2 linked regions of the Gemmata palustris genome follow. The protein of the gene in region 1 interacts with the protein of each later gene in a pairwise test. Links are inferred from orthologs where the notes say so. Each region holds a gene or a part of one and is shown on either strand. Other genes may lie near its edges.

The links.
Region 2: the proteins of J8F10_RS25555 (region 1) and dnaB interact in binary tests that used the Escherichia coli proteins (3 or more experiments, as listed by UniProt). The link is inferred for Gemmata palustris from one-to-one orthologs.

What each region holds. Positions count from the first base shown.
Region 1 is NZ_JAGKQQ010000001.1:6,139,019-6,154,157, forward strand. The notes cover bases 7,523-10,351. They hold J8F10_RS25555 (chromosomal replication initiator protein DnaA), read left to right. Parts: upstream 7,523-8,050; coding sequence 8,051-9,652; downstream 9,653-10,351. Other genes in these bases: J8F10_RS25550 (GNAT family N-acetyltransferase), read left to right, coding at 7,523-7,811; J8F10_RS25560 (WD40 repeat domain-containing protein), read right to left, coding at 9,661-10,351. In the rest of the region: J8F10_RS25515 (AAA family ATPase), read right to left, coding at 1-892; J8F10_RS25520 (hypothetical protein), read left to right, coding at 1,097-2,650; J8F10_RS25525 (SGNH/GDSL hydrolase family protein), read right to left, coding at 2,730-4,040; J8F10_RS25530 (hypothetical protein), read left to right, coding at 4,176-4,898; J8F10_RS25535 (hypothetical protein), read left to right, coding at 4,895-5,404; J8F10_RS25540 (hypothetical protein), read left to right, coding at 5,404-6,006; thyX (FAD-dependent thymidylate synthase), read right to left, coding at 5,993-6,799; more of J8F10_RS25550, read left to right, coding at 6,927-7,522; more of J8F10_RS25560, read right to left, coding at 10,352-12,075; J8F10_RS25565 (UDP-glucuronic acid decarboxylase family protein), read left to right, coding at 12,296-13,231; J8F10_RS25570 (acyl-CoA thioesterase), read right to left, coding at 13,238-13,675; J8F10_RS25575 (serine/threonine-protein kinase), read right to left, coding at 14,273-15,139. UniProt on the Escherichia coli protein: Plays an essential in the initiation and regulation of chromosomal replication. Binds in an ATP-dependent fashion to the origin of replication (oriC) to initiate formation of the DNA replication initiation complex once per cell cycle.
Region 2 is NZ_JAGKQQ010000001.1:3,514,662-3,529,893, forward strand. The notes cover bases 3,994-6,915. They hold dnaB (replicative DNA helicase), read left to right. Parts: upstream 3,994-4,722; coding sequence 4,723-6,108; downstream 6,109-6,915. Other genes in these bases: J8F10_RS14470 (EVE domain-containing protein), read left to right, coding at 4,116-4,523; J8F10_RS14480 (DUF3634 family protein), read left to right, coding at 6,217-6,564; J8F10_RS14485 (Ldh family oxidoreductase), read right to left, coding at 6,582-6,915. Outside these bases: J8F10_RS14425 (hypothetical protein), read left to right, coding at 1-297; J8F10_RS14430 (hypothetical protein), read left to right, coding at 294-1,010; J8F10_RS14435 (hypothetical protein), read left to right, coding at 1,069-1,413; J8F10_RS14440 (hypothetical protein), read right to left, coding at 1,420-1,851; J8F10_RS14445 (hypothetical protein), read right to left, coding at 1,940-2,131; J8F10_RS14450 (hypothetical protein), read right to left, coding at 2,154-2,360; J8F10_RS14455 (hypothetical protein), read left to right, coding at 2,530-2,736; J8F10_RS14460 (hypothetical protein), read left to right, coding at 2,814-3,155; J8F10_RS39870 (hypothetical protein), read left to right, coding at 3,232-3,360; J8F10_RS14465 (hypothetical protein), read left to right, coding at 3,437-3,817; more of J8F10_RS14485, read right to left, coding at 6,916-7,655; J8F10_RS14490 (PD40 domain-containing protein), read right to left, coding at 7,674-8,870; J8F10_RS14495 (twin-arginine translocation signal domain-containing protein), read right to left, coding at 8,887-10,149; J8F10_RS14500 (hypothetical protein), read right to left, coding at 10,166-11,725; J8F10_RS14505 (Gfo/Idh/MocA family protein), read right to left, coding at 11,802-12,887; J8F10_RS14510 (ArsR/SmtB family transcription factor), read left to right, coding at 13,182-13,532; J8F10_RS14520 (DoxX family protein), read left to right, coding at 14,507-14,905. UniProt on the Escherichia coli protein: The main replicative DNA helicase, it participates in initiation and elongation during chromosome replication. Travels ahead of the DNA replisome, separating dsDNA into templates for DNA synthesis.

The sequences.
Region 1 (15,139 bases):
CGTCAGCGTCCTCGTTCGTCCCGTCTTGCGGCGGAGTGTTCGCGAACTCGGCGCTCGACGGGTTGTGCGCATCGATCGACCGGAGCAACTTCGCCGCCTCTTCCAGTTCGTTCCCCATGCAGCACACGCTGATGACCACTTCCGCGAGCGCCGCGAACGGGAGGTCGTTTGTGAGTTCAACCCAGCGCGCGAGTTCGGTCGCGGTGAGTTCCGGCAACTTGCGGGCGAGGTACGCTTCGCGCATCCGGGCGTCCGGGGCGTCGATGCGCAGGATGCGGTCGAAGCGACGGGGGCGCGAGATGATGCGCCGGTCGAGTTTCTCCGGGTAGTTGGTCGTCGCGAGGTTCACGGCCTTGTCGACTTGGTGGTTGCCGTCGAGCCACTGGAGCAGTTCGGAGTCGCCGTACTGCTCGATGATGGCGTCGATGTCCTCGAACACGCACACGATCGGTCGGGTCGGTTCCACCTCGCGGAACTTCTGCATGCAGTGGATAAAGTGGCCGGGGTACTGGCAGTAAAACGCGAGGTGCCCGTCGGCGACCACATCCGAGATGATCTGGTTGACCAGCGACGACTTCCCGCACCCCTGCTTGCCGTAGAGCAGGTACCCGCGCCGGTGCAGGTACCCGTAGCGCGCGAACCGGTCGCCCAGCGCCCAGAACTTCTTGATCTCGTTCTGCACTTGAGCCGGGAGGCTGTCCGGGAAGTGGATCAGTTCGTCCGCCTGGACGTCGCGGCCCTGGTAGTTCGGGTGCCCGCAACTATCGAGGAACACGGTGTACGCGCCGGCCGGGAGCACGTCGGCCGTGCGCCCGCACACCTGGTACTTGTTCGGCCCGGTAATCATCCACTGGTAGCCGTACTCGTTGCGGACCGGGAGACGGTTCACCATTGTGCCCTCGAAGGGTGAGAATTCGCGAACAGGACCGCTGAAGTTGGTTCGTGGTTCGCGCGCGGAAATTGGGGAGCGGAGAAATTTGTAACCCAGCGCGGGGCCGAACGCAGTGTCGGTAGTCGGGCGAAAATCTTTGAGTCGCGGGCGCGCCCCGCGTAACGTAGCCGGGAACCGTTTCGCTACTCGCTCCCGGAGCCGCACATGCGTTACCGCGCGCTATTCGCGCTTCTCGCCGTCACCTTTTTTCTCACCAGTGCTTCGGCCCAGCCCAAGGTGGCCGCGCCGCCGGACGCGGTGTTCGACAAGTACCGCGCGGGCGACAAGGAGGCCGCCCGCAAGTTCTACAAGAAGCACATCGACATGAACGGGCTGTCGATCCTCGCGGCGAACGAGGTCGCGGACGAGGCGCTCGTGCGCACGCACCACATCGTCACGCACATGCTCGCGGGGCGCCCGGACGTACTGGAAGCGATGGCGAAGCACGGCACGCGGCTCATCATCATCGGCAAGGACCAAGTCTACACCGACATGCCGGAGTACCGGAACACCCCGAACCCGGCGTACATGAACGAGCGCGTGCGCGGGACCGGCGGGCTCGGGGTCACGAGCTTCGGCGAGGAGAACCTGTTGAACCTCGCGGGCGACCGGTACGACGACGAGAGCATCGGCGTCCACGAGTTCCTGCACACGGTTGATGCGGCCCTCGGGCGCGTCGACGTGGGCTGGCGCAACCGCCTGGGCGAAACGTACAAGGGTGCGCTGGAGAAGGGCTTGTGGAAGAACACCTACGCGGCCTCGAACCCGGCAGAATATTGGGCCGAGATCGCGCAGTGCTACTTCGACTGCAACCGCGTGAACAACTGGAACCACGGGCCGATCGCGACGCGCGAGCAACTGAAGCAGCACGACCCGGACGGCTACGAACTCGTGAGGAAGACGATGAACCTGAAGCCGGAGACCGACTGGCGGTACGCCCCGGTGCGCAAGCAGCCGAGCGTGATTGCCCCGCCCGCGCGGTTCAAGTTCGACGGGTACTACACCAAGTTCACATTCGCCCGCGAGTTCCCGGTGCTGGGGTCGAAACAGGTAAGCGACGCGGCCCTGCTCGCGGCGAACGATACCGTGCGCAAGATGTTCGCGTACCGGCACGACATCCTGAAAGCGATGATCGCGGACGGCGCGCGACTCGTGGTCCTCGGTCGCACGGAGAAGCTGAGCGACCTGCCCGAGTTCGCCGGCGCGAAGAACAAGACGGAACTCGATCTCGTGCGGTACCTCGACTACGCGCCGGCGCTGAAGCTGATGGTCGTCCCGGAGGAGAGCGTGCTCAAAGCGCCCGACGAGCCGTTCGCCGGGAAGTGCATGGTGGTGAGCGTGTTCGCGAAGGGGCTGTACCACGTCACCGCGACGCGCCCGGCAGACCCGGAGTTCGAGAACCGGCGCGAGAAGCAACAGTACGAACTGCGCGTGAAGCGACTGGACATCGAGTTCGACAAGAAGCTCACCACACTATTCGACGCGGCCAAAGACAAGAAGTTGTGGAAAGGCACGGCGGCGGCACGCGACCGCGCCGAATATTGGACCGCGGGCGTGGAGGCGTATTTCGACGCGGTCGGGACCGGAGTCGCTCCGAATGGGGCCGACCGACCCATCACGACGCGCGAGATGCTGAAGGCTTACGACCCTGAATTGTTCGCGCTGGTGGACGAGACGATGGCCTACAAGGAGCGCGTCGATTGGCGGGTGAAGCGGTAAGTCACGTTCGGCGCGCTGTGGTTACGCAGCGCGCCGAACAGTTCCGATCAGTAGTTGAGCGCACGACATAGGTCGTGGGTCACTGAGCCGGCTTGATCTCGAACTTACGGGCGACGGGCGCGGCGAGCTTGTAGATCTCGGCTTGCGCGGCATCGATCTTTTCCATCCGCTTCTTCAGTTCACTCGCCCGCCGCTCGGCCGCGGTCTCGGCGAGATCCTTCAGCCACTCCTTGTTCGGGAACTGGAACATCACCACGTCGTAGAACCGCTGCGCCACGATGCCGTTCTTCGCGTTGATCGCTTGCAGCACCTTGTTGCTCTGCTCCCACACCGGGCCGGTGGTGACGTTACCGAGGTTCACGCCCTTGCCCAGTTCCGCCGCGGAGAACTTGCCCACCGCAGTACCGTCGATGCTCACGGTGTAGTCGCCGTCCTTCAAACCTTGCACGGTCAGACCGTAGTAGTTCAGGTCTTTGAGTTCGTTCGTGTACGGCAGCATCGGCAGCCAGTCCTTCTGGACCGGGAGCGGCAGGGCATCGTCGGTGCGGGTGAAGGCTACGCTCGTAGGCGTGACTTCCAGACCGTCCACTTTGCATCCCTTACCGGCCGCTTGCGAGCTCTTCACTTCCACTGAAACGTCGCTCACGAGCGCCGGCGCCTTCAGGCCGGTGAGGATGGCGTGGGCCATGAGCATCCCGCCCGGAGGGGAGGTGTGGAACCCGTCGTAGTACGGCACGGCCTTCTTCGCCGCCGGGTCGTCCACTTCCATTTTGTCGGTCGCGGCGCGCGTGAGTGCGTACTGATCGACGAAGCTCACCTTGTGCTTGGCCGCGAGATCCTTGAGCGGCGCGTAGAACTCCTTCTGCGTTTCGACGTACTGCTTGCCGTTGCTCTTGTTGCGACGGTCCACCGCGTTGGGCGAGAGCAGCGCGACACGCGCCCCGGCCTTGTTCGCCATGTCGAGCATGGCCGCGGTCTTCTCGACGAACACCTTGTTCGTTTGTGGATTGAACGCGCCGTACCCGCCGTCGTTCATGCCGAAGTTGATCGTGATGGCTGTGGGTTTTTCGGCGAGAACGTGGGTTTGAAACCGGTTCGCGCCGCCGTTGGCGGTGTCGCCACCGATGCCCGCGTTGATGAACGCGAAGTTCCCCTTGGGCATCCGCGTGGTGAGGTACAGCTCGATGTAGGTCGAATACTGGTACTGCGCGGTGATGCTGTCACCGAGGAAGACGATGCGGTCGTTCGGTTTGAAGAAGAAGTCTTTTGCCGCCCCCTCTCCCGATGCGGCGGCCAGTTTGGGGTCAGCGGCGCGGAGGGTGGGTGGAGTAGGTGCGAGTCCGACAACAAATGCAGACACAAACGCGGCCGAAGCGAGCAAGCGAACCATCGGGTAAACCTCGTGCGGAAAGGTGGCACGAGGCGGATTGTAGCCGGTCGCGAGCCATTTGGACCGAAGAAAGGTGAGCGCTGCCCTTGTTCTTGGTAAAATGAGTTGAGAAGCTCAAAGCGAGGTGCAGAAACCGTGCTCAAGGCAAGTGAATTCATGCCGATTGCGTTTGAAGCGACCGCCGTCGGCTTCAATTTGAGCGCCTCGAGAAGTAAGCTCGCCGCCCGTCTGCTCAATCACTACGGCGACCGTATCGACGACATCACCGAGTTAGGTTTTACCCGACGGAAGCAATCCTACTCGGATGAGTTCCAAATCATGTTTGGGAGCGTGGGATTTCTTACGGTCGATCACATCAGGGCGAAGGTTGAATGCGGTTTTCCCGCCGAATCTGGTCCGGGAAAGAAATGGATACCCGAGCGCGTGAACTGGGCGGTCGATCTCCTCTCGCTGATCTTAGACTTTCACAAGCAACGAGCGTGCTCCTTGTGGTTTGAAATGACTTGGCTTCTTTGGGAGGAATCTTCCACGACTCGTCTGATAGATCAGCTGGGGTTAACTCGCTCCTTGAACGGGTTCTTTGCCGCGTCCCAAGAGTTTGAAATTCGTGGCGACTCGCAAACGGAATTGCCGGGGCTGTTCCCGGTAACGTGCGAGCTCACGATGGGGCGCATGGTAAACTACGAGCCGCCCGAAGATATTGGGGTTCAATTAAAGTACCGAAGCCCAGACAATCGACACGATGATGATTACCCTGTTGACTACTCTCGGGAGACACTCGACCTGTTCTTTGCAACTGCTCCAGAGGTCATGTATCAACAGTTCGATCGTTTGTTCCCGGATGGAGAAGCTCCATGAATACTTGGCCCCGGCAGGACAATCTCACTTTCGCCCTCTCGGACCGGTCGCGGCACAGTTCTGAACCTATCCGAGAGAAAAAATTCCGAGTCGTGCGCGGAGCTAAGGGGGCTTCGCGATTCCAGTTTTGTCGCACGAACGCGCGCGCGGACGACCAAGGCAAGATAGATGAACACCTCGCGTACTTGAAGCGCATGGCGACCGATGCGGTCGTGTCGCCCGCACTCGCGCACCGGGCCAAAGTTGTCTGGCATGTTGCTTGGATCTCTTTGGAAGGTGCATTGCCCGTTCCGGCAGCTGCCGCAATTACCGATGGACCTGTCGAGTATTTCTGGGAGATCGGGGCGCATCAGATGTCGGTCGAAATTCCGGTCGAAGGTGCGTGCCACTGGTTCTACCGGAACAAGACCACCGGCGAAGTGTGGGGCGGTGATAACCCAACCGACGACGTATTGCCCTTGCGCATCGTTCGCTATTTAGAGCGCCTCGTAGCGAGCAAACACTGATGCCGTCGGACGCCCAGCCCGAACCAATTATTCCTGGCCTGGACGGGACTCCCGTGCCTGGAGGGATACGCGCTATCCGCATGGGCAATGAACCCAAGCTCGACAATCTCAGTCCCGAAGCACTTCGACGAGTTCAAGAAGGGAAGGCGATCCCGTCTTTCTTTAAGTTGTCATCCGAAGACGAGAAGCAAATCGTCCCGCGCCTTTCCGTCTGGCTTGAACCATTGACCAGTGTAGCTCAAGCCTGGATTTTAGTTGGTGCGAATTTAAAACGTCGCTGGGTGTTATTCCTGAAGATCGACCAAATTCGCACTGTCATCGCACCGGCGGTAGAGAAGTTCCCGCAAACGCCGCCACTTGAAGTTGAATGGGAGCGTGCGACCCGGCTGACGGAAGCTGGTGATCGCGTTCCAGAAACCCGCACCGGGTGGGAAGGGCACGCAGGAATCACGAATCTGAACAAGGGAAACAAAACACAGCGAGAGGCAATCCGCTGGCAACTGGCCGATCTCGCTGTGGTACAAATCCTATCGGAAGAAGATTTGACTTCGTTTATCAATGAGCAGAAGTCAGACCATAAATCTTCCTCTACACCTTCTTAAACTGTGTGGTGAGTTCAAAGGTGCCGTCGGGCAGCGGAACTTTCTGGTAATCGCCAAAGAGGTTAGGCGCGTCCTTCTGGAGCACGTCGAGGACCGCCCCCGCGAGCTTGCGAATCTCGGGTTCGGCGAACGCGGACCCGCGTTGCTCGAAGAAGTGCCGCAGCGCGCGGGCGTTGGCGGTGATGAAAATCTTCGTCTCGGTCGCGTTCGGCAGCACGCTGCGTGCGGCTTGGCGCGCGGTCTTGCGCCGGGTGGTGCGGTCCGAATCGGGTGGGAGCATTGCAGCCGTGGCCGCTGCGGGATCGGCCAGTTTCGTGTTCAGCGCTTCGGCCAGTTTGACGTAGGCCGCGTGCGACTGCTTCACGGTTTCGAGCCAGATCGCGTGCAACTCGGGGTCGTTCGCGATGATGTCCGGCTCGACGTACTCGGCCACCGACTCATCCACATAGCGCTGTGAAAGTTGCGAGAACCCGAACCCCGCGCGGTGCCGCACCAGTTCGTGCGTGAGCGAACGCGACACCCCCGTGAGGAGCAAGTTCCACACGGCGTGCTCGAGCACGCTGCCGTGGCCGACTTCCTTGATGTGCGTGAGGTACGCCGCGTTCCCGCCCGGGCGGGGCTTCGCGAAGCTCATGTAGCACACGCGCCCGGCCGTTTCGGTGAGCACCTCGCCGGCGACCTCGCTGTCGCTCTCCCAGCTCACGCCGTGGTCCGCGAGGAAGCGATCGAGTTCGGCGTCGTCCACCGTTTGCTTGCCGAGAACGTACACCGACGGCTCGGTAATGACGCGAATGCCGGTATCCACTGTGGAAACTGTGGGGTGAGGAGTTGGCACAACCATGTGCGAGGTCCGTCCATAAGGTACGATGTAATCATCTTAATCGACTGTTCCGATTGTGTGAATTGAGTCCGAGTTGCCCATGTCACGTTTCGACGTGTCGCAGGCCGCGCCACACGAACTGTTGCCCGCGTGCCGGCTGTTGTTCGCCCGATCTGGTGCCGCAGACCGCGATCAGTTCGTGGAGCGCTGTCACGACCGGCTCCTTTCGGACGGCGAAGCGTCGCGCATTTTTGTCGCACGAGAAAGCGGGCGACTACGGGCGGCGGCCCTCGTTCAAACGCTACCGGGAGCACTCGGAATCGCGTTACCACCGCGCGGTCATTCCCGACAATTCGAGGACGCAGTTACGGCCGCCGCGTGCGCGTGGCTCCGCGAACGCGGCGTGAAGGTTTGCCAGGCGTTTGCCGCCCAGAACGAACGCGACGAAATGGCCCCACTCGAGCGCCACGGTTTCAAACACACCACGCAGTTGGTGTTCTTGCGGCACTCGGGCACCCGAACAAAAAGCTCGGCGCAACCAACCCCTCGGTTAACGTTCGCGTTCAGTGCGCCCCCGCTCGTCGATCACATGGAAGACACGCTCCTCGCCACACACATAGACAGCCTCGACTGCCCCGAGCTGAACCGCCCGCGAACCGCCGCCGAGATCATGCGGGGCTTCGCCGAGACCCCTCATTCCGAATGGTATCTCGCGACGCGGGGCGACGAGCACGTCGGCTTGGCGATCATCGAACCGGGCGCGGAGGGGGCGATTGATTTGACGTACCTGGGCATCGAACCCACGAAGCGCGGGCGCGGATTCGGTTCGGAATTATTGAACTTTGTTATCACCTCGGTTGCGTACTCCGGCCCGCTGAACGTATCCGTCGATGCCCGGAACGCACCGGCCATGCGCCTCTACGCACGGCACGGGTTCGCCGAGTACGATCGGCGCGAGGTTTGGCTCGCGTCGTGGAGCATCTAACTTCACTCTGATTTCGTTCAAGTACACCTTCGCGCTTTCAACTGGGGCACTTGCGCCAAACGGCGCCATATTGCGCCTTCTGGCGCGATTACTGCGCGCATACCCGGCGCGCGTGACTCTGCCGGCCGCGCCAAGCCCCGTTCCCGGATACCGCCACTTACCGACCTTCCTGCGCGTAGGCGCGGGGCTCGGGGCGCAGATATTGAAAGGAACTCAGAATCGCACCGGGGAGTTTGTCTGTGCCACCCCGACTCGCTACTCGTGCTCTCGCATACCAGGACACGCCGGTTTCGGCCGCCCCCGTGCGGACGGGACCGTCCGTGCAAGCCCTGGCCGACGCGGTCTCGTCCCGCGTCGGGGCCGCGCGCTTCAACCTCTGGTTCCAGGGGAACGCGACGTTCGTCCCGCTCGGCGGCCGGATCGTCGTCGCGACCCGGAACCAGCACATGCAGGAGTGGCTCGAGCACACATTCGGCACGGCCGTGAAAGCGGCGGTCGCCGAAGTCTACGGCGCGGACACGACTCTGCGGTGGGCTGTGGACAACCTCCCCCTCGAAGAAACGCGGAGCGAGGAAAACGGAGCGCGGAGCGAAGACAAGAAGAGCGAGAACCGGGATCGTGGGGCCGCGCGGAGCGAAGACAAGAAAGCCGCGGATTCTGCTTCCAAATCTGCCCTCCGCGCTCCGCACCCCGCGATTCCCCAAGTCGACTTGTTCGGCGACCCGGTCTCGCAACCGAAGCCGAAGGTCAAGCGCCCCGATCCGGAAGCGGAAGCCCTCGCTCGGCCGATCTCGTCGCAGCGCACCGGGCGCCGGTGGAAGTCGCTCGCGGACTTCGTCAGCGGCCCGTGTAACCGCGTCGCGCACGCTTCAGCGCTCAGCGTGATCGAAGAACCGGGGCAGGGGGCGAACCCGCTCGTGGTTCACGGCCCGGTCGGGACCGGTAAGACGCACCTCCTCGAAGGCATCTACGCGGGGATGAAGCGGCAGAGCGATCAGCGCCCGTGCTACGTAACCGCGGAAGAGTTCACCACGCGGTTCGTGCAGGCGTCGCGGCTCGGCAAGATGTCCGCGTTCCGGCGCCAGTTCCGCGAGTGCAGCACGCTGCTCCTCGACGATCTGCACTTCCTCGCGACCAAGAAGGCCACGCAGGAAGAGTTCCTCCACACGTTCGATGCGCTCGTGGCCGATGGTCGGCAGGTCGTGGTGACAATGGATTGCCACCCGCGCCTGGCCGACGAACTGATGCCGGAGTTGCTCGACCGGCTCCTCGGCGGCGCGGTGTGGGGCCTGATGCCCCCGGACCCGGAGACGCGGCTCGAAATCCTCCGCAAGAAGTCGTGCGGCCCCGGGCCGATGATTCCCGACGCCGTGCTGAAGGCGCTCGCGAACACGCTCCGCGGGAACGTGCGGGAACTCGAGGGCGCGGTGAACAGCGTGCGCCACTATGCGAAGGTGACCGGGCGCCCGGCAGACATGGCGACGGCCCGTGAAGCGCTCGGCGACCTGCTCCGGCACGCGGTGCGGGTGGTTACCGTTGCGGACGTGGACGCGGCCGTGTGTACGACGCTCCGGCTCGCCGCGGGTACGCTGCAATCAAAGGCCCGCACCTGGGCCGTCAGTCACCCGCGCATGATCGCGATTTACCTGTCCCGCAAGCACACGGCCGCGACCTATGGCGAAGTGAGCAAGCACTTCGGCGCGAAGACGCACAGCACGGCGGTGGCGGCGGAGAAGAAGGTGCGGGCCTGGCTCGACAAGAACGCGAGCGTGGCCATCGGCGACCGCGAATGGTCGGTGAAGGAACTGGTCGACCGCATCGAGCGCGAACTGCAGCGCTGAGCGGCCCGCTACTTTTTCTCCCATCGCCCGATCGCGCGCTTTGCTTCCTGAGTGCGGAACGCTCCCGCGTGACCGGCGGCCAACTCCTTCAACAGCGTGCGCGAACTGTCAGTGCCAAGCGCTTCGAGTAACTCGATCGCGCGGCAATCGGTGACCTTGCTCTCATCGGTTTCGCGCTCCCCCCTTGCGGCCGGTTTGAGGCGCATCCTCACGATCTTAACCGCCGCCTCCGGTTCGCGGGCGAGGCGCGCCATCGCGAGGTACGCATCTTTTGCGTTGGGGGCTGTGAGCGTGTCCCATAACTTCGCTGCGCTCGTTTCTTTCTTGAGCGCGTCCGGCAACGGCACGGACTGGAGCCGCACGTCCCACACGAGAACGGTGTGATCCCCGCCCGCGGTGAGGAGCTTCGTCCCGTCGGGGGTGAACCCGAGTACGCGAACTTCGCCGCGGTGTCCCTGCAACGTGCGGCGAAGTTCGCTAGTGACGGTTTCGCTCAAATGAAGGACGTCCGGCTCATCCAGGTTCCATAACCAGGCGTATTGACCGGTACTTGGTGCCAGCGCGACACCGCGCGGATCGCCTTGGCTCCCGTCATACTCGTCCCGAACAGTATGTACCTCCGACATTAGCCGGCCGGTTCCGGCTTCCAGGGTGCGCAACCCCTTGAGGGACCGATCGATTAATAACCGCGGGTTCGGGCGCAGTGAGAGCAACGTGAGGGGTCGGTTGGGGGCGTCCTTCCATGCGGTAGTTAGCTCCTTGCCAGTTTTCGCGTCCCAGCACTGCGGCGAACAGCCGTCCGCAAATACTGCAGCGCCGTCGAATGTGAACCCGGGCGTACCCTCACTTAATAGCCCTTCCAAGGCAAACCGCTTCTTGCCACTCGGCCAGTCCCATACTGTGAGGTATTTCGGGTTCCCGGTCCATGTCAGCGCTGCTTTGCCGTCGGGAGCGAACACGACGAAGTGCGGTTCTAGTTCCGCCATGCCGCCGGGCAGCGGCACTTCCAAACTGGCGAGCAAATCGCGCGCGACCAAGTGGGTTTTCGTGCTGTAAAGCACCGTCGTCCCGTCCGGCGTAAACGTCGGTCGGTTGAGGTAACGGTTCGTATCGAATAGTCCCGGTGCGCCGGCAAACGCGCGCAGTTCCTTTCCTGTCGCAACGTCCCACAGCCGCACGGTTTCGTCTTCGGCCCACGTCAGAAGGCGTTTGCCATCGGGCGACAGTTCCGCGTGCTCGACCGGCGCCCGGTGCCCGGTTACTTCTTCAAAGGGGCGCAGTGTATTCGCGCCCCACAGCCGGACCAACCCGTAACAATCCGCGGTCGCAATCGTGGCGCCATCGGCCGACACCGCAACCGCGCGCGGCGCATCGGCGTGCCCTTCGAGCCGGCCGAGTTCCTTCCCGGTTTTCAGGTCGATGACGAACGTCTGGCGGTCGATGGCGACGAACACCTCGCACCCGCTCGGAGCGAACACGAACGCGCCCCTGTCGTCCGGCCCGCCGTCAAGTTGAGCTGCCGTGTACCGCCACCGGGTCAGCGCGCGGCGCTTGCCGGTCGCAAAATCGAACAGATCGAAGCCCCATTCTTCTTGTTCAGCCGTATACACGACGATCGCGCTGGCGTCGGGCGCGAGCATGAGGCGATTTGCGCCCGGCGCTCGTACCGGCTTCCCCGGCCTGCCCGTGGCCACGTCCCACACGGTCGCGGTGCATTCCCGGGTACCGGGGTTCGCAAGCGCGCGGAACGTGACGATCTTCTTGCCGTCCGCAGAGAGGTGTACCGCGTCGGCTCCTTCTGCACCGAGATCGATCGCGCCAATTCGTGTGAGTTTGGCTGCAGTGGGCGCCGATTTCAGTTCAAACACGTGAACCGCGTGCCGCCCGTCTGCGGACTTCCACCGCGCCGCACCCCGCGTGCCGTCGGCGCTGAACTCGAAGTCGGTGTACTCGGGGCCGTGTTTCGGACGCACCACGTTGAGCCAATCACCCAATTCAAAATAAGGAGTGACCGATATTACGGGCGGCGGAACAATTTTCGGATCAGTGAAGTCCCACACGCGGAAATCGTCCGGGAACAGCTCGCCGGTCCCATTTTTCGGCCCCGGTTCGGCGCGGCACACAACAGCGAACGCGCCGCCTTTTCCCCACACCAACCCCCGGAACAATTCGCTGTTCACTTTCTGTTCGCGGATCGGCTTTCCGGTGCTCGCGTCCCACGTTGTCACTGCCAGTAACCCGATTCCGGCCTCTCTCACCGTAACAAACTGCTTACCATCGGGCGAAAGGGCGAGGTGCGTAACCACCCCACCGGCGCGGAAGCGGTCGTCGCCCAGGCGCGCGACGGCGCCCGGCGGCAGGTCGGCCGCGGACGCGATTTGTGCGAGAAACAGCAGAGCGATCGACAGCGCGGCACGCGACATCGGGAACCCTCCGGCCGCATGGTAGCCGAACGACGCAGTTCGCCGCGAGACGAACCTGTTACCGGTGGAATGTGCTGTGGGTGCCGCACGTTGGCGAGTCCGGCACTAGTTCTGCTTTACCCCATTTCGGCCGCAGTCCGCCGGCCCCTTGCGGCGCGTGTTGTGCGTCGGTATCCCAACCCCGACCGACCGCCCATCACGCATCACAACGGAGGCGCGCGTGCGCACGCTCATCACCGGCGGAGCCGGGTTCATCGGGTCTCACCTGTGCGAACGGTTCCTCGCCGAGGGGCACGAAGTCATCGCCGTGGACAACATGATTACCGGCGACCTCGCGAACCTCGACCCGTTCCGCACGAACCCGCGGTTCCGGTTCATCGGGCACGACATCTCCGCGCCGCTGAAAGTGAAGCAGAAGCTCGATAACGTTCTGCACTTCGCCAGCCCCGCCAGCCCGGTCGATTACCTCGAGCACCCGATCCCGACGCTGAAGGTCGGCTCGCTGGGCACGCACAACACGCTCGGTCTCGCCAAGACGCACGGCGCGCGCTACCTGCTCGCCAGCACCAGCGAGGTGTACGGCGACCCGCTCGAGCACCCGCAGAAGGAGAGCTATTGGGGCAACGTGAACCCGATCGGCGTGCGCGGGTGCTACGACGAAGCGAAGCGGTTCGCCGAATCCATCACGATGGCCTACCACCGCGCCCACGGCGTGAACACGCACATCATTCGCATCTTCAACACGTATGGCGAGCGCATGCGGCTCAACGACGGGCGCGTGCTGCCGAACTTCATGTACCAGGCGCTGATGGGCGAGCCGATCACCGTGTACGGCGCCGGGGGACAGACGCGGAGCTTTCAGTACGTGTCCGACTTGGTCGAGGGGATCTGGCGGTTGCTGTTCACGGACTTCCACGACCCGGTGAACCTCGGCAACCCGGCCGAAATCACCATTTTGGAGTTCGCAGAGGAGATTCGGAAGCTCGCGGGCAGCAAGAGCGAAATTGTGTTCAAACCGCTGCCACAGGACGACCCGAAGGTGCGTCAGCCGGACATCACCCGCGCGCGGCATCTTCTGGGCTGGGAACCGAAGGTCGGCCGCGACGAGGGGTTGAAGCGGACGATGGACTTCTTCCGCAACAAGTTGGGGAAGTGAGTCTTCTCACCGGAGCCGCAGGAACTTGTTCATGCGGCGCTCCAGGCGCTCCCAGACCGCGCCCGTGGGCGTGCTCACGGCCGGGAGCCGTTCGGGAAAGTGCGTGAGTTTACCGTCCGGGTTCACCTGGGCGAAGCCGAAGAGCGCTTCCGCCCACGGGCCGTTATCGTCCCACGGGGCGCCCACCAGTCCGCACACCAAATAGGCTGCCGTTCGGTGCAGTACGGCACCCTGGATCTCCACCACGATGCCCACCGGCACCGGGCGCAGGCACTCCATGTTCAGCACGCGCCGCAGCACGAGGTTCGCTTCCGGGCCAATGTGCTTCCACGCGGTCGCGTAGCCCGCTTCGAGCACGAGCCGGAGCATCGCGCCCGCGTACAGCGTGCCGTGGTGGTTCGCGTCGGCGGGGAGAACGAGTTTGTGGCTGTGTGTGATGGCCATGACGGGCAATCGGTTGACCGGCTCGGGTCCGGTGGAATCGCCTACTCGATGAACGGGTTCACCACTGCGCCGCGGTTCGCGGACCGCGCCAGTGGTAACTGCGGGTCCACCCGACCGTGCTACTTCTGCCCGAACGAGTGCCACCCCGTGAACGACCGGTTCGGTTTCCACTGTCGCTCCCTCGTACCCATCGACGTGACACAAAACAGCGGTTCACCTTCGAGCGGCGGAAGTTCGACACGCGAAGCGGACCCGGCAATTGTTCGCAGCGCGCTCACGGGCAGTTTCAACCGTGCCGCACGTGACGGAGCGAGTGGAACGTTCAATTCCCACGCGGCGGATACCGCACTGCGTTCGGAGGCGATGCAACGGAACCGGTCAACACCGGCGCCACCGGGCACACAAATCGTACACACCGTCCGCGCGTATCTTTCACCCGGCAGCGCCCTTTTACCGACGCGCCGGCGGCGAAACAAGGGCACCTGCGCAACGGATTTCCGGTTCCCAGGAGGGCGTACCCGCTCTCCTGGGAACCGTTCTTCGCGTCGAAAGAAGAATGCGGGCACGGCGCCCGCGGTTCCAAGAAATGTCGCACGGTCAGTTGTTCGAGGCGCTCCGGCGCTGGATGAGCTCGCTTCGCACTTTGGAGAAGTCCGGATCGCGGCGGTTCACGGCGTCCCATTCCGGAGTGGTCAGCGCGTCCGCGTCACGGAAGCCCGCGTCGATCGCCTTACGCAGCGCGGCGACGGCTTTCTTCGCGTCGCTGATCTTGGCCGAGTCCGTTCCCCGCGTCGCGGCCGCGCACCCGGCGAACGTGTGGGCGACCGCGAACAGATCCTCGGGGGTCTTCGCGACGCGCTCCAGTTCATAGGCAACGTTGGCCGCTTCGGGCGGGTGGTCCGCACGAATTTCGAGCGAGGCGACCATCCGCAGCGCGGCGACCCGCGTGGCGTCGTACTTCTTGTCGGCCAAGTTCTTGGGGTTGCTCAGACCGACCTTCACGGCTTCGAGGAACACCAGCTTTTCGTTCGCGAGTTCGACGACCGGCCCGAGTAGCGGATCGTCCTTCATCCGCTTCACCTCGTCCCGTGCTTGCTCGTACCAGTCCTTCGCGGCAGACAGTTGCCGAACCTCGGTGTTGATGTCGCCGCACCGGATCAGTGCGAGAGCGAGTCGGCGCTGGCCCGCTTTGGTGCGCGAGTCCGCGTTGTTCTTGAGCGCGACCCACAGCGCGATCGCGTGCCGCGCGGACGCAAGCGCCTGGGTGCTGTTACCGAGGGTCGCGTAGAACCCGGCGAGCCGCTCCCACGCGCTGGCCTCTTCTTCCTTTGCCTGGACGTTCTCCTTGTCGAGTCGCGCGAGTTTCTGGAACCGGTCGAGCGAGTTCTGCCACACGATCAGGGCGCCGGTGGGGTGCCCGTCGTTCGCGAGCACCTGGCCCCACTTGCCGTAAGCCAGGGCGAT
Region 2 (15,232 bases), 2.6 Mb from region 1 along the record:
CTGTTGAACGCGCTCGCGGTGGGGCTGGACCAGAACCTGCTCTGTAACGTAAAGCTGCGGTTCCTCCACACGGCGCGAGTGGGCACCGACGTGCCGCAATCCTCGCACGCGCTCCTGACGAACAAGAACAACGTCGCGGCGGGCCATAACTGCTTGCCGAACTTCGCGGACCGGAAGTTCTACTACGCGGTGGGCGAGGGCGCGACGGAGCCCGTGAAGAAGGCCACGTTCGAGTCGTTCCCGTTCCAGTTGTTTTTCACCGACCCGATGCTCTCGCAACCGGCAGGGCCGATATGAACCCGTTGGGACCGATCGCCGCGCTACAAGCCCTGATGCCCATCGAACTCACCGCGAAGGCCACGGTGAGCGGGCGCATCTACTACGCCTGGGAACAGCGCGAGCGGAACTACACCACGGGGGATTTCCAGGCGCCGATCTCGCCGCTCCGGGGCACGACAACCGTGGCGCCGGCCCGCGAGGTGAACAACGCCGACGTGCCCACGGGTACGATCGTGCTCGCGCGGCAGGCGGGGTCGGTGGGCGGCCAAGTGTGTTACGAGTTCCAGTACGAGCCGGGGGGCAGCGCGCCCACGCCGGTGTACGGCGAGTCGACTCTCTCCCTTTACACCATCACCGCGGACTTCACGTGGTTCGATTCGACGCTCAGCATCTCGCTACCGAGCGCCGGCACGTACTCGCTGGAATGCACGGCCACGGCTCGCGGCGGCGTGTCCGTGGTCGGCGCCACGAGTTACATCGCCGCGCGCCTGTGGGACGTGACCAATAACTCCGACCTGAACCCGGCCGACCCGTCGATCGCCTTCCTGATTCAGCCCCAAACCACCGTTGCCGTTGTTCGCGCCACCACAACGTTCGGCTTCAACCACACGGCAGCCGGCGCCAAGACGATCCGCCTCGAAGTGTTCCGCGGGCCGAACTTTGGAACGTCGATCATCGACGGGTACAGCAACTCGTCTGTCACCCGGTTGCGGTACTGGAAGATCTCGTGAGCGGGAACCAAACCGCCACTTGGATGGGCTACCGCAAGCTGTCGTGAGGTGTCAGAACATGTGTGGAGCACAGAGCCAGAGTTGGTCCATCTACCGCGGCGAGGATGCGCCCATCGTCCTCACGGGCGCGGGCACGACCGACCCCACGGGCTGGGCACTCGTCGTTACGGTTTCGCAGTACGTGGAACAGGACCCGCCTCTCATCTCCACCACGAACGTCACCGTGGGCGGTCCCGACACGGACGGGGCGTACACGCTGACGGTCGCGCTCACCCGCGCGCAGACCAGCGCCCTCGCCTTCAGCACGTACCGGCTCGACCTCTGGAGGGCGGATTCCGGGTTCAACGTGCGACTGGCGGGCGGGCAACTCCAGGTGCTCACGCCCGTGAGACTGCCCGCGTGATGTGCGTCAGTCGATGCGCAGTTCCTGGGCGGGGCGGTCCACGTTGCGAATGAACGTGATGCGGATGAGGGGGTAGAACTTCTCTGAGGCACCGTCCCAAATCACCGTCTGGTTGCGGTAGATCCACACGTCCGAGAAGAACTTGTTGGGACCGAACTTACTCTCCTGCGTCTCGTCGGGTGCGCCCAGGAGTTTCTTCACCTCGTCGCGCTTCAGCCCCTCGTTGCCGGCACTCTGAACGATCTTCTCGCGAGCCTCCTTCAGAGTGAGTTTCTTCGAGGGTTCGTGGGGAGGAGGAACCTTGCCATCGGAGTGGGGCTCAACTGCCGCGGGCCCCTTGCCGGGCAGTACCGGGTCGCGATACACCGTCGGGCCGCCCTCTTTGTTGCACCCCGTGGACAGGCTCAGAAACAGCGTCAGGACGACGACAGCGCGCATGAGACCGCTCCAACGTGAAAGAGCCCGCGAGGATCACTCGCAGGCATCTTAGCGAAGCGCTAGGGCCGCTCGCCACGTGGGAGTTCGGTTACGCCTTGAACTTCTTCTTCACGACCGACTTCCATTTGTCGGACCGGATCATACGGACGAAACCGGGCTTGAGACCAGTCTCCGACGCTATTTCGGCGTCGGTACGCGCCGGGCTCGCTTGAATTGCGGACTCCACTCGCGTGGCATGGCCGTAAACACGGGCTGCCGCTTCCTGAAAAGGCGTCATCATTTCATCCTCTCGACGGCCGGGTTTAATCGTCACTCTGCTCGAGGTCGATCTCGATCCCTTCCGCCTTGAAAAACTCGCGAAGGGCCCTCTCAATCACCGCGGTCTTCGTGGGCTTCGCTTTGAACTGGTCGCGGTATTTCCGCATTGCCGCACCCACATCCGCGGAGGGGCGGTAACTGATTGGCTTCGCGTCATCGTCAGCGCTGGCCGCATCTTTCTTTGTCGCCATGCCGAGCATTGTAAATCCCTTCCGCTTTTGGAACTACCTCAGTATGCCCCACGCCTCTCTACGTGCCAAGTATTGATGACTCGTATTTCTGAAAAGATTTAGTTGACACGTATGACGCGTATGGTAAGATGCCGGTGTGACGCGAACGAGACACCAACGGGAGACGGAAATGGAACTGATCGACATCGAGGTGTGGGTGATGGTGAACGGTGACGGTGAGTTCGAGGTGTCGAAGGACGCCGAGGAACTGCAGGCCCCCGCGGGCCAGGCGTCGCGGCTGGTGAAGATCACGGTGAAGGTGCCGCTGCCCCAGCCGGTCGAGTTGGAAGCGGAGATCGGGGCCGAGCCGGAGACGGGCGAACTGAAACTGGCGTGAGTAAATGACGCGACCTGCATCAACTTGTCCTTGATGCAGGTCGCTTCCCAACCCCTGATTTGACCAGGAGCTGAGCAATGACCACTTTTACAGAACTTCTCGAGCCGACCAAGAGCGAAAAGCACGGCAGTTTCATCTTCACGTCCGGGAGCACGGACTTCACCAACTCATCCGGCACGCTCACCATCATGGGCACCCGGTCGTTCGCCATCTACGACGTCGAGGAATTCCCCTGCGACTGTGGCCGCGGGTTCATGCTGTTCAAGAAGACCCCGGGCACCGACGTCACCGAGGACCGCTACGCCTGCTTCATCGGCAGTGACGGCGTCGGCCACTGTGAGTGTAAAGGGTTCTACTCGACGGGCCGCTGTAAACACCTCGCCAGCATTCACGAATTGGTCAAAGCCAACCGCATCTAAACCTTCCGCAAATTTGCAGAAGGTTCCCAGGACCGAGCAAGCGGCCAATTGGCCGCTTGCTCCCGGAGGCTTTCACGTGCTTGCGCTCATCCGCTCGGAATGGTTCACGGTCACTCTGAAGCGCGCCGGCTGGTGCTTCCACCACAGCAACGAGGCGGCCCTGCGCGTGCTGCAGGTCGGACCTCTCGTCATCGAACTGGCTTGATTCATTGACGGCGAACTCGACCGCGACGTTGCGGTTAAGTTCACTCTCCCATCACCACGCATGTTGAGGGACAAGCATGGCTGACACACGGAAGACCAAGCTCAAGAAGCTCCGCGCACCGGACGTCGTTGACGCCGACGACATCCTGAGCGATCTCAGCTACTGGAAGAACCTCGCGATCGAGAAGCACCAGGAGAAGGAGAGCGCCTGGCTCCGCGACCGGCTCACGGGCTGGCTGGCGCGCACGCTCGGAGAGATCGAACACGTCGAGGCGCAACTCAACAACCAAGACTCCGAACTCGCCCGCGCGCTCGCCGAGGACGAACGCATATCGGTCAGCAGTGCCCTCTACGACATCGTTGACCTGATGGTGAACTGTCGCCCGAACCACGTGCCCGAGTTCCTGAAAGTCGAGCCGTTCAACATGGCCAAAATCCCCCGCAAGAAGAAGAGCTGACTCTACTCTGACTGGTGTCCACAGTATGGACACCAGTCGCCCTCCCGTTTACTCCCGTTAACCCCACCGGACTCCCGAATTGCCTACGCACGGATGCGGAGAAAGTAATTGCTTGCAACGGACCCCGGGGCGCTGTAAACACTACGTTTACAAGGCTCTGGGGGTTTTTCCGCTTGACCTGATTTGCGACGTGGCCCCGGCCCTCATGGTGTGAAAGCACAGAAGCGAACAGCCGGGACCACGCCACCCAATTCTACGCAACCGGACACCCGTTCTTGCTCCGCGAGGCGCTCAATTCATGGCACGCTGGCTGTTCAAGGAAGAACCGGAGGCGTACAGCTTCGCGGACCTCGCGCGCGACGGCTCCACCACCTGGAGCGGCGTGGCCAACGCGCTCGCGCAGAAGCACTTGCGCGCGGTGAAGAAGGGCGATCACGTGTTCTTCTACGCGACCGGCAAGTTGAAGTCGGTTGTGGGCGTGATGGAGGTGACCGCCGACCCGACCCCGGACCCGGCCGACCCCGCCGGGAAGTGCGTCGCGGTGACGGTCAAACCACTTCGCAAGCTCGCTTCACCCGTTACGCTCGCCACGATCAAAGCGGACAAGGCGTTTGCCTCGTGGGAACTCGTGAAGCAGGCGCGACTCTCCGTGATGCCCGTGCCGGATGATCTGTGGGCGCGGATCGAAGCACTGGGTGCCGAGTAATCGCGCACCCGCGGAAGCGCCCTTCCCGTACTTTCCGGCCCCGCCCCGACGACCCATTCCGCGCCGCGACCATCCCTTTCCCAACCCAGCGGCGGCGGCCTTCCATTTTTCCGCGCCGTCCGTTATCAATCGCGCTGACCCCGAGTGCGTGCTCCCGAGCCCGCGCGCCTGATTCGCCGTAAGTCGTGAGCTACTCGCAATGTCCAACGATCAACAATTGACCGACCGCCTCCCGCCCCAGAACCGCGACGCCGAACGCGGCGTCCTCGGCGGCATCCTGCGCGACCCCGACACGCTGCCGACCGTGCAACAGCACATCGTCACGGACAACTTTTACTTCGACGCGCACCAGAAGATCTATCAGGCGCTGTGCGACCTCGCGACCGACGCGCAACCCATCGACCTCGTGCTGCTGTACGACCGGCTCCGAAAGAACAAGCAGCTCGAAGACGTGGGCGGACAGGCGTACCTGGTCGAGTTGTGGGAGGCGGTGCCGACCGGGGCCAACGCCGAGTACCACGCGAAACTCGTTAAGGACACCGCAATGGTGCGGGGGCTGATCCACGCCAGCAACGAGATCCTGCGCGACGCCTACGACCGCACACAGTCGGGCGACGAACTGGTGGCGCAGGCCGAGCGCAAGATCATGGAGGTGGCGAAGCAGGGGATGGTGGGCGAAACGGCGGTGCTCTCGACCGTGGTCAAGGAAGCGTTCGACCGGCTCGACTCGCGCATCGGCCAGGACAACCTCGCGATCAGCGGGCTGCCCAGTGGCTACGTCGACCTCGACAACATGACCGCGGGCCTGCACAACACCGAACTCGTCATCATCGCCGCGCGCCCGTCCGTCGGTAAGACGGCATTCGCACTGAACGTCGTCAGAAACATCATCGTCGAAGGGGTCTCATCAGGTCAGTCGCCGGTGGTGATGTTCTTCAGCCTCGAAATGGCCCGGATCGAACTGGCCGAGCGCCTCTTGTGCTGCCAGTCGCGCGTGGGCAGCCACAACGTGCGCAAGGGACACCTCAACTCGGACGACCTCCAGAAACTGATGGACGCGGGCGACATCCTCCGCCGGTGCCGGCTCTACATCGACGACACGCCGAGCCGCACGATGATCCAGATCGCGGCCAGCGCCCGGCGGCTGCAGAAGAAGCACGAACGGGACGGCGGGCTGAAGCTCATCGTGATCGACTACCTGCAGCTCATCGAGCCGGAGAACCGCCGCGACCCGCGCCAGGAGCAGGTCGCGCAGATCAGCCGCCGGCTGAAGTTCCTCGCGCGCGAGCTGAAAATCCCGGTGATCGCGCTCGCCCAGGTGAACCGGGCGTCCGAGGACCGCCAGGACCACAAGCCGCGGCTCTCGGACCTCCGCGAATCGGGCTCGATCGAGCAGGACGCCGACACCTGTATGATGCTGCACCGCCCGGGCAAGTTCGAGGGCCAGGAAGACAACGTCCTCGAGGTGATTATCGCGAAGCAGCGCAACGGACCGACGGGCGAAATCACGCTCACGTGGCGGAAAGAGTACAACCGCTACGAGAGCTACATCGCCGACGTCAACATGGGCGACGGCGGCATATGAGCCGGGCCGGGCACCGCACGAGCGCCCGAGTCATCGAACTGTTGAACTCCCGTCCGATTCGGCTTAACATTCACACCCGAGGTCGGTTGAGCCGCGTTCGGGGGCCGCATGGAACTGTTCGCCCAGGGTCTGGTGCTCGTTATCGTCGGAGCGGTCGTTTGGGGCCTCTGGCGTGCGGGTCAGCCGGCCCCGTACTTCGCGGTCCGCATTACACGCGGTGAAGCACGGTCCGCTACGGGAACCGTGACCGCGCCGTTCCTCCAGCGGGTCCAAGAGGTCGCGTCCGAACACCGCATCGCCACGGGGACCGTTTGGGCCGTGGTGCGCCAGGGCGGGCGCATCAGTTTGAAGTTCTCGCGCCACTTCCCTCCGCCCGCCTGTCAACAGCTCCGAAACTGGTGGGGCGCATCGGGCTGGAAGGCTGGTATCCGCCGAAACAAGTGCCCGCGCAAATAACGCAAATACGGCACGATTTACGCCCCAATTGGGCGCGGGGGCGTTACGCGGAGGCGTGTCGCGTGCGGGGCGAGGGCGTCCGCAATGCCGGGATAGAGCACAACGCCTTCTGCCAGTGCGCGTTTCTTGTGCGCGAGACCGCGCTGGCCCGGTACGCGGACCGCATCGACCCCGGGGACCGGCGGGCTGTCGCGGCACGCATTCGCGAGCCACCCGGTTTCGTGCTGAAACGCATCACGTCCACCGAACGCGGTGGGGTCGATCACCTGGACGAACACCGATGCACCCCACTGCGTCGGCGCCTCGGCCCGGCCGAAGCCGCTCAGCCCTTGCGTGAGAGCCTCGACCATCAGCGCCAGCCCGAAACCCTTGTGCCCGTATTCGGCTCCCCCGAGCGGAAGAAGCGAACCCGGCGGGTCGGAGAACAGGGCGTTCGGGTCATCGGTCGGCGCGCCCGCGGCATCGAGCGCCCACGCACCGGGGAACGTCTTCCCCTCGCGCCGGAGCCGACCCGCCATTCCGTTCGTGGTGATCGACGCACTAATGTCGATCAGGATCGGGTCAGCATCGGTCGGGATGCCGACCGCGAACGGATCCGGGGTGAACACCGCTTTTCGCCCGCCAAATGGAGCGACACTGGCCACGGCAGGGTCGGAACTGGCGATCGTAATCATCAGCCCGCGATCGGTCGCACGCTGAAGGAACGCGGCCAAACAACCGATGTGGTGACTCCGCCGAATGACGATCGTCGCGACCCCGTAGGTCGGCGCGCGTTCCACCGCGAGGTCCACGGCCTTCGCGGTGAGCCACACACCCGGGAGCCGGCGCCCGTCCCAGGTCACGGTTGCACCGCGATCCGCGACCACCTCCGGTTCGCCGCGTGGGATCATCCCTCCGGATTCCAATTCGCCGAGGTAAGTGGGGGCCAGTTGCAACCCGTGCGTGGTGTGGCCGAGTAAATCGGCCTCGACCAGCCCCGCGGCGATGGCGGCCGGCTTGTCGCCGTCACAGCCGGCCGCGGCAAAAAGTGCGGTGGCGTACTCGATCAGATCACGAACTTGGTACCGAATCTCGGAACTGGTATTCGACATCGTTTCACCTGGGAGAGCTTACCGCCCGGCGCCGACCGGTTGCCAGTGGGGCCACATGGCGCCGGCGCCGGCCTTCAAACCTGTGATCCGCTTTTCGGTTCGATCGGACAGGTTCATGACGTAAATGTTGCGAACCCCGTCCCGCATCGAGCCGTAGATGATCCACTTCCCGTCCGGCGACGGCTGCGGGTGGTAGTGTAAAGAACCGTCGGCGGACTTGGTGAGTTGCGTGGCCGTGCCGTCGAGTGTCGTCTGGAACAGCTCCACGCTCTTGCCGACCTTCGCCGTGAAATAGACCAGCGCGCCGTCAACGGACCACACCGGCGTATCGCTGCTGCCGCCGTGGAAATCGAACACGTCCAGGAACTCGATCACGCCCCGATACCCACCGCGATCGGCGAGCTTCTTCAGCCCGGTGCCGTCGGGCCGCACAATGTGCGGGTGGCAGTTGTAGTGCTCGCCGCTCACGAAGAGCAGCCACTTCCCGTCCGGCGCCCACTTCGGGGCGAAGTCGAATGCGTGGCCCGTCTTGATGTGCTTCTTGTTCGCGCCGTCCGCGTCGGAAACGTGGAGCTGGTAGTTCTCGTGGTAGCAGATGAACTTGCCGTCGGGCGACGCGCTGTACCCGTAAGCGAACCCACCGCCCTTCCCCGACACGTCGCGCTTGTTGCGCCCGTCCGGGTCCATGAGATAGGGCTTTGAGACGCCCTTAATGAGCGGCGTGAAACCGAGCCCGCGCCCGTCCGGGAGGAAGAACAGCCCGCCGTTGTAGTGGCTGACGCGATCCACTCCCGTCACGTTCGCGACTTTCCCCGAAGCGAGATCGAGCAAGCACGAATCGAGCTTCCACTTGCCCTCTTCCATGCGGAATTGTTTGTTCTCGTCTTCCCATTTCGCATTTTCGGGCGACTGCCAGCCGGCGCCGATGATTGCGGCCTTACCGTCCGGCGCCCAGCCCGCGAACTGGGTCCAGGTGTCGGGTTCCTTCGCCAGTTCTTCAGCGACCAGGCGCGGACCCGTGCCGTCGGCTTTGACGACCGCGGCGCGCATCGTGCGCACGTTCGCGTGCCGACCGCCGGGGAGGTTCGTTTTGAGCTCCGTGTACCCGATGAGCGGAACCGCGGGCTCCGCACCGCGTGCGGGTACGCAGTGCGTCAGTGTGAATATCCCACCGAGCAGGCTCACGAACATTCTGGCGCTCGCGCTGCGGATCATGGCGGACCTCCGTGGTTCAATCTTTCCAGAACGTGGATTCGCGCGGGGCCTGGTACCGCACCGCGAGGTGCGGCGTTTCCAGGCGCTTCTGCCCCTTGGAAAGCGAGTGCGTGCCGGCTTCGACCAGCCCCGATGTGAGCAGCGTCCGCTCGACCGGGTACGGCGCCCGCCCGGTCAGGAACGTCTCTTCGACCTTCGACATGAGCGCGGCCGAATAGACGACGTTGGGGTTCGGCGGAAGATAAAACAGCGTCGAGAGCGGTTCGGCCTCTCCCCTCACGCGCGCGGCGAACGTGAAATCGCCGACGAGCCCGTTCATCAGGAGCATCGTGGCCTTCAGTCCGTCGGCGTACTCGAAACGATAAGCGACGGGCACCTTCACCCACTCGCGCATCTGCTTCACGGTCGGGAACCGGTGACTGTACGTCGGCGCTTGCGCGAGCGTCTGACTGCGGCAGAGGCAGGCATCGAACAGTTGCGGGTTCCACCCGCCCGCCTTCCACGAACCGGCTTCCAGCGCGTTCCAAACCGAGTCGCCGCGCAGCGCCTGGAGCGCAACCACACCCGTTTCGCCGCCCTTCCGCCGCTCGGCCATGCACTGAATCACCTCGAGCGCGTGGAAGTCGTAACTGTCCACGCCGCCCATCGCCACGCACATCACTTCTTCGACCTCGGCCCCGAGCGGCATATCGACCGCCGGCATGCGCCACGTCACCGGGAGCGACGATCCGGCGAGGAACGGGAACTTGAGTTCGCGCGCCGTATCGACCATCTCCTTCGCCCACGCGAACTTCCACGAGAGGTGCTTGTCGTTGAACACGGGCGCAGCGCGGCCGTCCTTTTTGAAGACCTCCGCGACCTGCTTGAAGAACTCGTAGCGCGGGTACTTCTTCTGCCCGAACTCGTTGTCCGGGTAGTCCCCGTGCTCGCCGATAATCAGCACCGCATCGACCGCGAGCTTGTCCGTTCCGCAGCGCAGGGCTTCGGCGACGGACTTGTAGATCGTGAACCCGGATTCGCGGGCGCGGTCCCGGCTCAGGTCGTTCTTCGGGAACTGATCGACATACGCGGCCACCACGTCAATCGCCGGCCGGCGCCACTTCCCCTTGATGGGGTAACCGGCCAGGAACCGCTCCGCCATGTGCCAGGCGTGCGACCGGTCACGCCACTCGGTCGTGACGACCGCCATTTTCTTCCGCGGACCCGGGTCCGCACTGAAGGCGCCGGCACCGAGAGCACTGGCCCCGACCGCACCCAGGAAATCTCGTCGCGTGAGCATGTGGTCCTTTCTCGTGTCACAGTTTCTTCAGCAGTTCCGTGACTTTGGCGTAGAAGAGCTGTTCCCATTCGGGGGCGAGCCGACAATCGCTGTCTTCCTGGGCGCCGCCCACGTTCCGAAGCTGTTGCGCCGTGGGGGTGTAGTAGATGTACCCGTTCGTGTAACCGGCCACGAACGTCGACTTGTGCGGCGAGGTTTTCTTGACGTTCAGCCCGATCTCGACCGTCAGTTCGCCGGGGAAGGTGACGAGTATGAAGTCGCCGACGCACAAGGCGGTCATTTCCACTTCGAGCGGCTTGCGCCCGGCCGCGAGGTTCGCAGCCTGGTGCTTCTGAAGGAGCGCGAGGTTGGTTTGCACGCGCGTGATCTGCTCCATCACTTCGATGTTGCTGAGGTACGCGCGCAGGTTCCTCCGGTTCGTGTCGTCGAGCTTGAGCAGGTCGGAGCGCCCCTGGGCCTTCTCCGTGAGGTAGAGGTGCGAGGAGTATGAGGGGAACTCCTTCGACAGGTTGTACTTCCCCGCCAGTTCGAGGAACGTCTTGAAGTTCAGGCTCGTTCCCTGGAGCGACTTCACCAAGCGCGCTTGTTCCGCGATCAGCGCTTCGATGCGCTCAGAATGGTCCGCACGCGGGAGCTGGATCGTCTCGTTGAGTACCTTCAACGGCGCATCGGCGCGGCACGTGATCTTCCGGATCGCCTGGAGCGCGCTGAGACCGAGCATGTCGCCCAGTGGTTCGGCATGGCGCGGCTGGTGGACGTCCTTGTACCGCACCGGGTTGATGTCCCCGCCGCACCCCTGGACGAACAGGGCGACCGCGCCCGCACGCAGATTGTCCTCGATCACCTTCGACGCGAAACCAACAATGTCCGCGGTGTTCCCATCCCCCAGAACGCCCATGATCGGGTGGCACGCGAAGTTGTACACCACCGCGAGCGTCTGCCCGTCCTTCTTGTCCAGGCGCAGGATTCCGATCTGCGGATCGATGGGACCGACACTCGCCACCTCCTCATCAGGGGGAAGTGCGTAGGCGTGTCGAACGTCCACTTCTTTGCCGCTCTTCAGTTTGAGTCGGCGGTTCTCCGACACGCGGGACTCGCTCCCCACGCCCCCACCGACGTTCACCGGAACCATGTTCTCGGTCGCGATCTTCACGGCCTCGAACGTCTTCTCACCGACATCAGCGCAGACGATCCCGTGGCAGTGACTCGCGTTAATCGTTACGTATTCGGGCGCGATCTTCAGTTCCTTCTGAACCCGGGCGCGCACGTTACCGAGGTAGTCGTTGCCGATGTGACCAATCTCGCCGATGGCAACGGCATCGACGGTGATGAGGACCGCCGTCGTCGCGCCGTTCTTGAGAACGAGAGCCTTTACGAATAGCGGATCGTTGAGCGGAAGGATCTTCTTGTTGGTGATCTCGACTTTCGCGACCCCGGCGAAGAGCGCCCCAGCTTTGGCCGGTTCTGGGAGTGTTGGTGGAGGTGCGATTGGGGCCGGGGAGTTTGTCGACGGCTTCAGTTCCCCGCACCCGGGCAAGCCGAACGCAAAGTACAGGAGCAGAACCGGACGCATCATGACCGCACCCTCACTGATGACCCAAGGCGAGCCGACTGCACGCTGTTCCCACTCACGAAGTCGCTACCCGGGCCGGTCAATCCTTCAGCGGGAGCCCGCTCGCGCGCAGGAGCGTTTCCTGCACGGTCAAATCGTGTTCGTAAGAGAAATCGGCGCCCTTCTCTCCGCGAATGACGCGGGCCATGTCCGCGGCGTCACCGACGTACCGCGTGTACTTCGGGAACGTGATGTCCTGCGTGCCCTTCTTGTACTCCCCGCGTGCTTTCGACAGCGAGACGCGCGCGGCCGGGTTGTCGAGCGGTTGAATGTGGAACGTGCCCTCGGTCCCGCACACCACGAGGTGCCGACGGTCGCCGCCCTCGACCTCGATCGCGCTCGACTTCACGCTCGCGGTCGCACGCGGGTAACTCAGTACCGCGAGCGTGTTGTCGAGAAGTTTGTCGTCGAGCGTTGAGGAGTGCAGCGGGAACGATGCGACGTCCTTCGGTTTGCCCAACACGCCGATCACCAAGTCGAGGACGTGACAGCCCAGCTCGAACATGATCCCGCCGCGGTACTCGGCGAGCCGCTTCCGCTCGGCCGGCGCAACAACCTTGCTCATCACGGTGTGGACCTCGAACACCTCACCGAGCCAGCCCTTCTTGAGGAACTCGCGGAGCAGAACGACCGCCGGGCTGTAGCGGTACATGTAGCCCATTTGCACGAGCAACTTCTTCTTGGCTGCAGCGCTGAGGATGCGTTTGAATTGCGGCAGCGATTCACCGGCCGGCTTGTCGATATGCACGTGCATCCCGGCAGAAACGCACGCTTCGGCGTTGTCGAGCAGGTCGCGCACGCGCGTCTCCACAAGCACCGCTTGAAGCCCAGGTGTTTCGAGGAGTTGTTCGCGCGTGAGCCACTTCAGGTCGCGATAGGTCGGGGAATTCTCGGCTTGCTTGCGGAGTTCCGCGTCCGGCTCGACGCCGCCGACCACTTCGTAATCGGGCGAGGCACGGTACACCGACAGCTTGCTCGCGTGGGCGTGCCCGACGCCGATTTGCCCGATCTTGATGCGCGTCCCTCCGGGCTTCGGGTCACTCGCACCTGCCGAAAGTGTCGCCTCTCCGAGAGCGATTGCCGCGCTGAGGTGCGCGAGCGCGTGACGGCGCGTGGGGGCTGGCATGGATTTTCTCGCGTAACGGTCAAAGCAGGCGGGTGGAAAGCACTTCACGCGAGTGCTTCGCGGGCACGAGTCACAGGAGGCGAGTTCGGCGGAAGGCTGGCGTCGCCATATTCGACCCGATCCGCGGACCGAGTGCAACAGTGAGCCAACCGCGAACGGATTTCTTGTCGGAACTCGCCCGCGCCGGTCGCGTGTAGCGAACGAATCGCATTCTCCTTCCCCCGACGCCAAGAAAAGCGCACTCGCAGTAGCTACTGAGTTTGAGATATGCCGATATGGGAATATATATTCCTCATGGCCCGGTCACCCACTACCTCGGATGCGTTCAACGCGGTCGCCGAACCGCGGCGCCGGGACATTCTCGACCTGCTCGCGCGGGGCGAGCGGTCGGTGAACGACCTGGTGGCGGCTCTCAAACTCACGCAACCGCAGGTGTCCAAGCACCTGGCCGTGTTGCGAGAAGTGGGGCTGGTGAACGTGCGCGGGTCCGGGCGCCAGCGGTTCTACGCGCTGAACGCCGCGGGGCTGAAACCGATTCACGATTGGGTCAAGGTTTACGAGCGGCTCTGGAACGAGCGCCTGGACCGGTTGGACGAGTACCTCAAGGAACTCCAGTCACAGGAGAAACCGAATGACGGCGAGTAGCAAACCCGCGGCACACACCGCGGACCGCGAGATCGTCACCACGCGCGATTTTGACGCGCCGCGCGAGCTGGTGTTCGCGGCGTGGACCGATGCGAAGCACGTCTCGAACTGGTGGGGGCCGAACGGCTTCACCACGACCACACACGTAATGGACGTGCGGCCGGGCGGCGAGTGGCGGTTCATCATGCACGGCCCGGACGGGCGCAACTACCCGAACAGGATCTCGTACCTCGAAGTCGCGCGGCCCGAGCGCCTCGTCTACAAGCACGGCGGCGAAGTGGAACTCGAACCCGTCGATTTCCACACGACCGTGACCTTCACCGAAGTGAACGGCAAGACGCGCGTCACGATGCGGGCGGTGTTCCCGTCGGCCGAGGAGCGCGACCGCGTGGCGCGGGAGTACGGCGCCGTCGAGGGCGGCCAGCAAACACTGGCGCGGCTCGCCGAGCACCTCGCCGGATCAACCGGAACCGTTTCGGACCGCACGATCACCAGTACGCGCATCATCGAAGCGCCACAAGAGCGCGTGTTCCAAGCATTCGCGAACCCGGACCAGTTGAAATACTGGTGGGGACCGAACGGGTTCGCGAACACGATCGAGAAGTTCGAGCTGTACCCGGGCGGCACCTGGCGCCTCACCATGCACGGACCCGACGGCGCGGACTACCACAACGAGAGCGTCTTCACCGAGGTGTCGGTGCCGGAGCGCGTCGTGTTCGAGCACCGCGAGCCGGTTCACCGGTTCACAATGGAAATGACCTTCGCCGCGGAAGGTGACCGAACGCGGCTCACCTGGCGCATGGTCTTCGAGTCCGCGTCGGAGTTCGCAAAAGTCAAAGATTTCATCGTCCCGGCGAACGAGCAGAACTTTGACCGGCTCGCCGCGCACCTCGCATCGCTGTGATTTCGTAGTCGGCGCGAGTGCGATGAGTCCTCACGCCGGGCTCCAGTTCCCCACACGGAGGAAGTAGCTGATGTCAACTCACTCGCCCGCGCCGCCATCGAAGGGCGCGCGCTGGGCCGGGCACGTCCTGAGCGGATTAGTCGGTGCGTTCCTGCTCCTGGACGGCGTCGCCAAACTGTTCAAGCCCGTGCAGGTCGTCGAGGGCACGGTGAAACTCGGGTACCCCGAGGACGTGATCGTCCCGCTCGGGATCACACTGGCTGCGTGCTCGGTCCTCTACCTGATTCCGCGGACGGCGGTCCTCGGCGCGATCCTGCTCACGGGCTACCTCGGTGGGGCCGTCGCCACTCACGTTCGGGTCGGCGGCAGTGCGTTCTCCATCGCCTTCGGGGTCGGCTTCGGCGTTCTGGTTTGGTTGGGGCTGTACCTGCGCAAGCCGCGCCTCCGGGCTCTCGTCCCACTGCGATAGTCCTCAACCGGCATTCCGTTTCAACTTCACAGGAACCGATCTCATGGCCACGAATCAAGATTCGGCGTCGGACCGCGAAATCGTCATCACGCGCGAGTTCGCTGCGCCGCGCGAGTTAGTATGGAAGGTGTGGACGCAGCCCGAACACATCACGCAGTGGTGGGGGCCGCGCGGGTTCAACACGACCGTCACCGAGATGGACCTGCGACCCGGCGGTAAGTGGCGCTACGTCATGCACGGCCCGGACGGGGCCGAGTACCCGGTGCGCGGGGTGTTCCGCGAGGTGATTCCGCCGCAGCGGATCGTGACAACGGACGAGTTCGATGA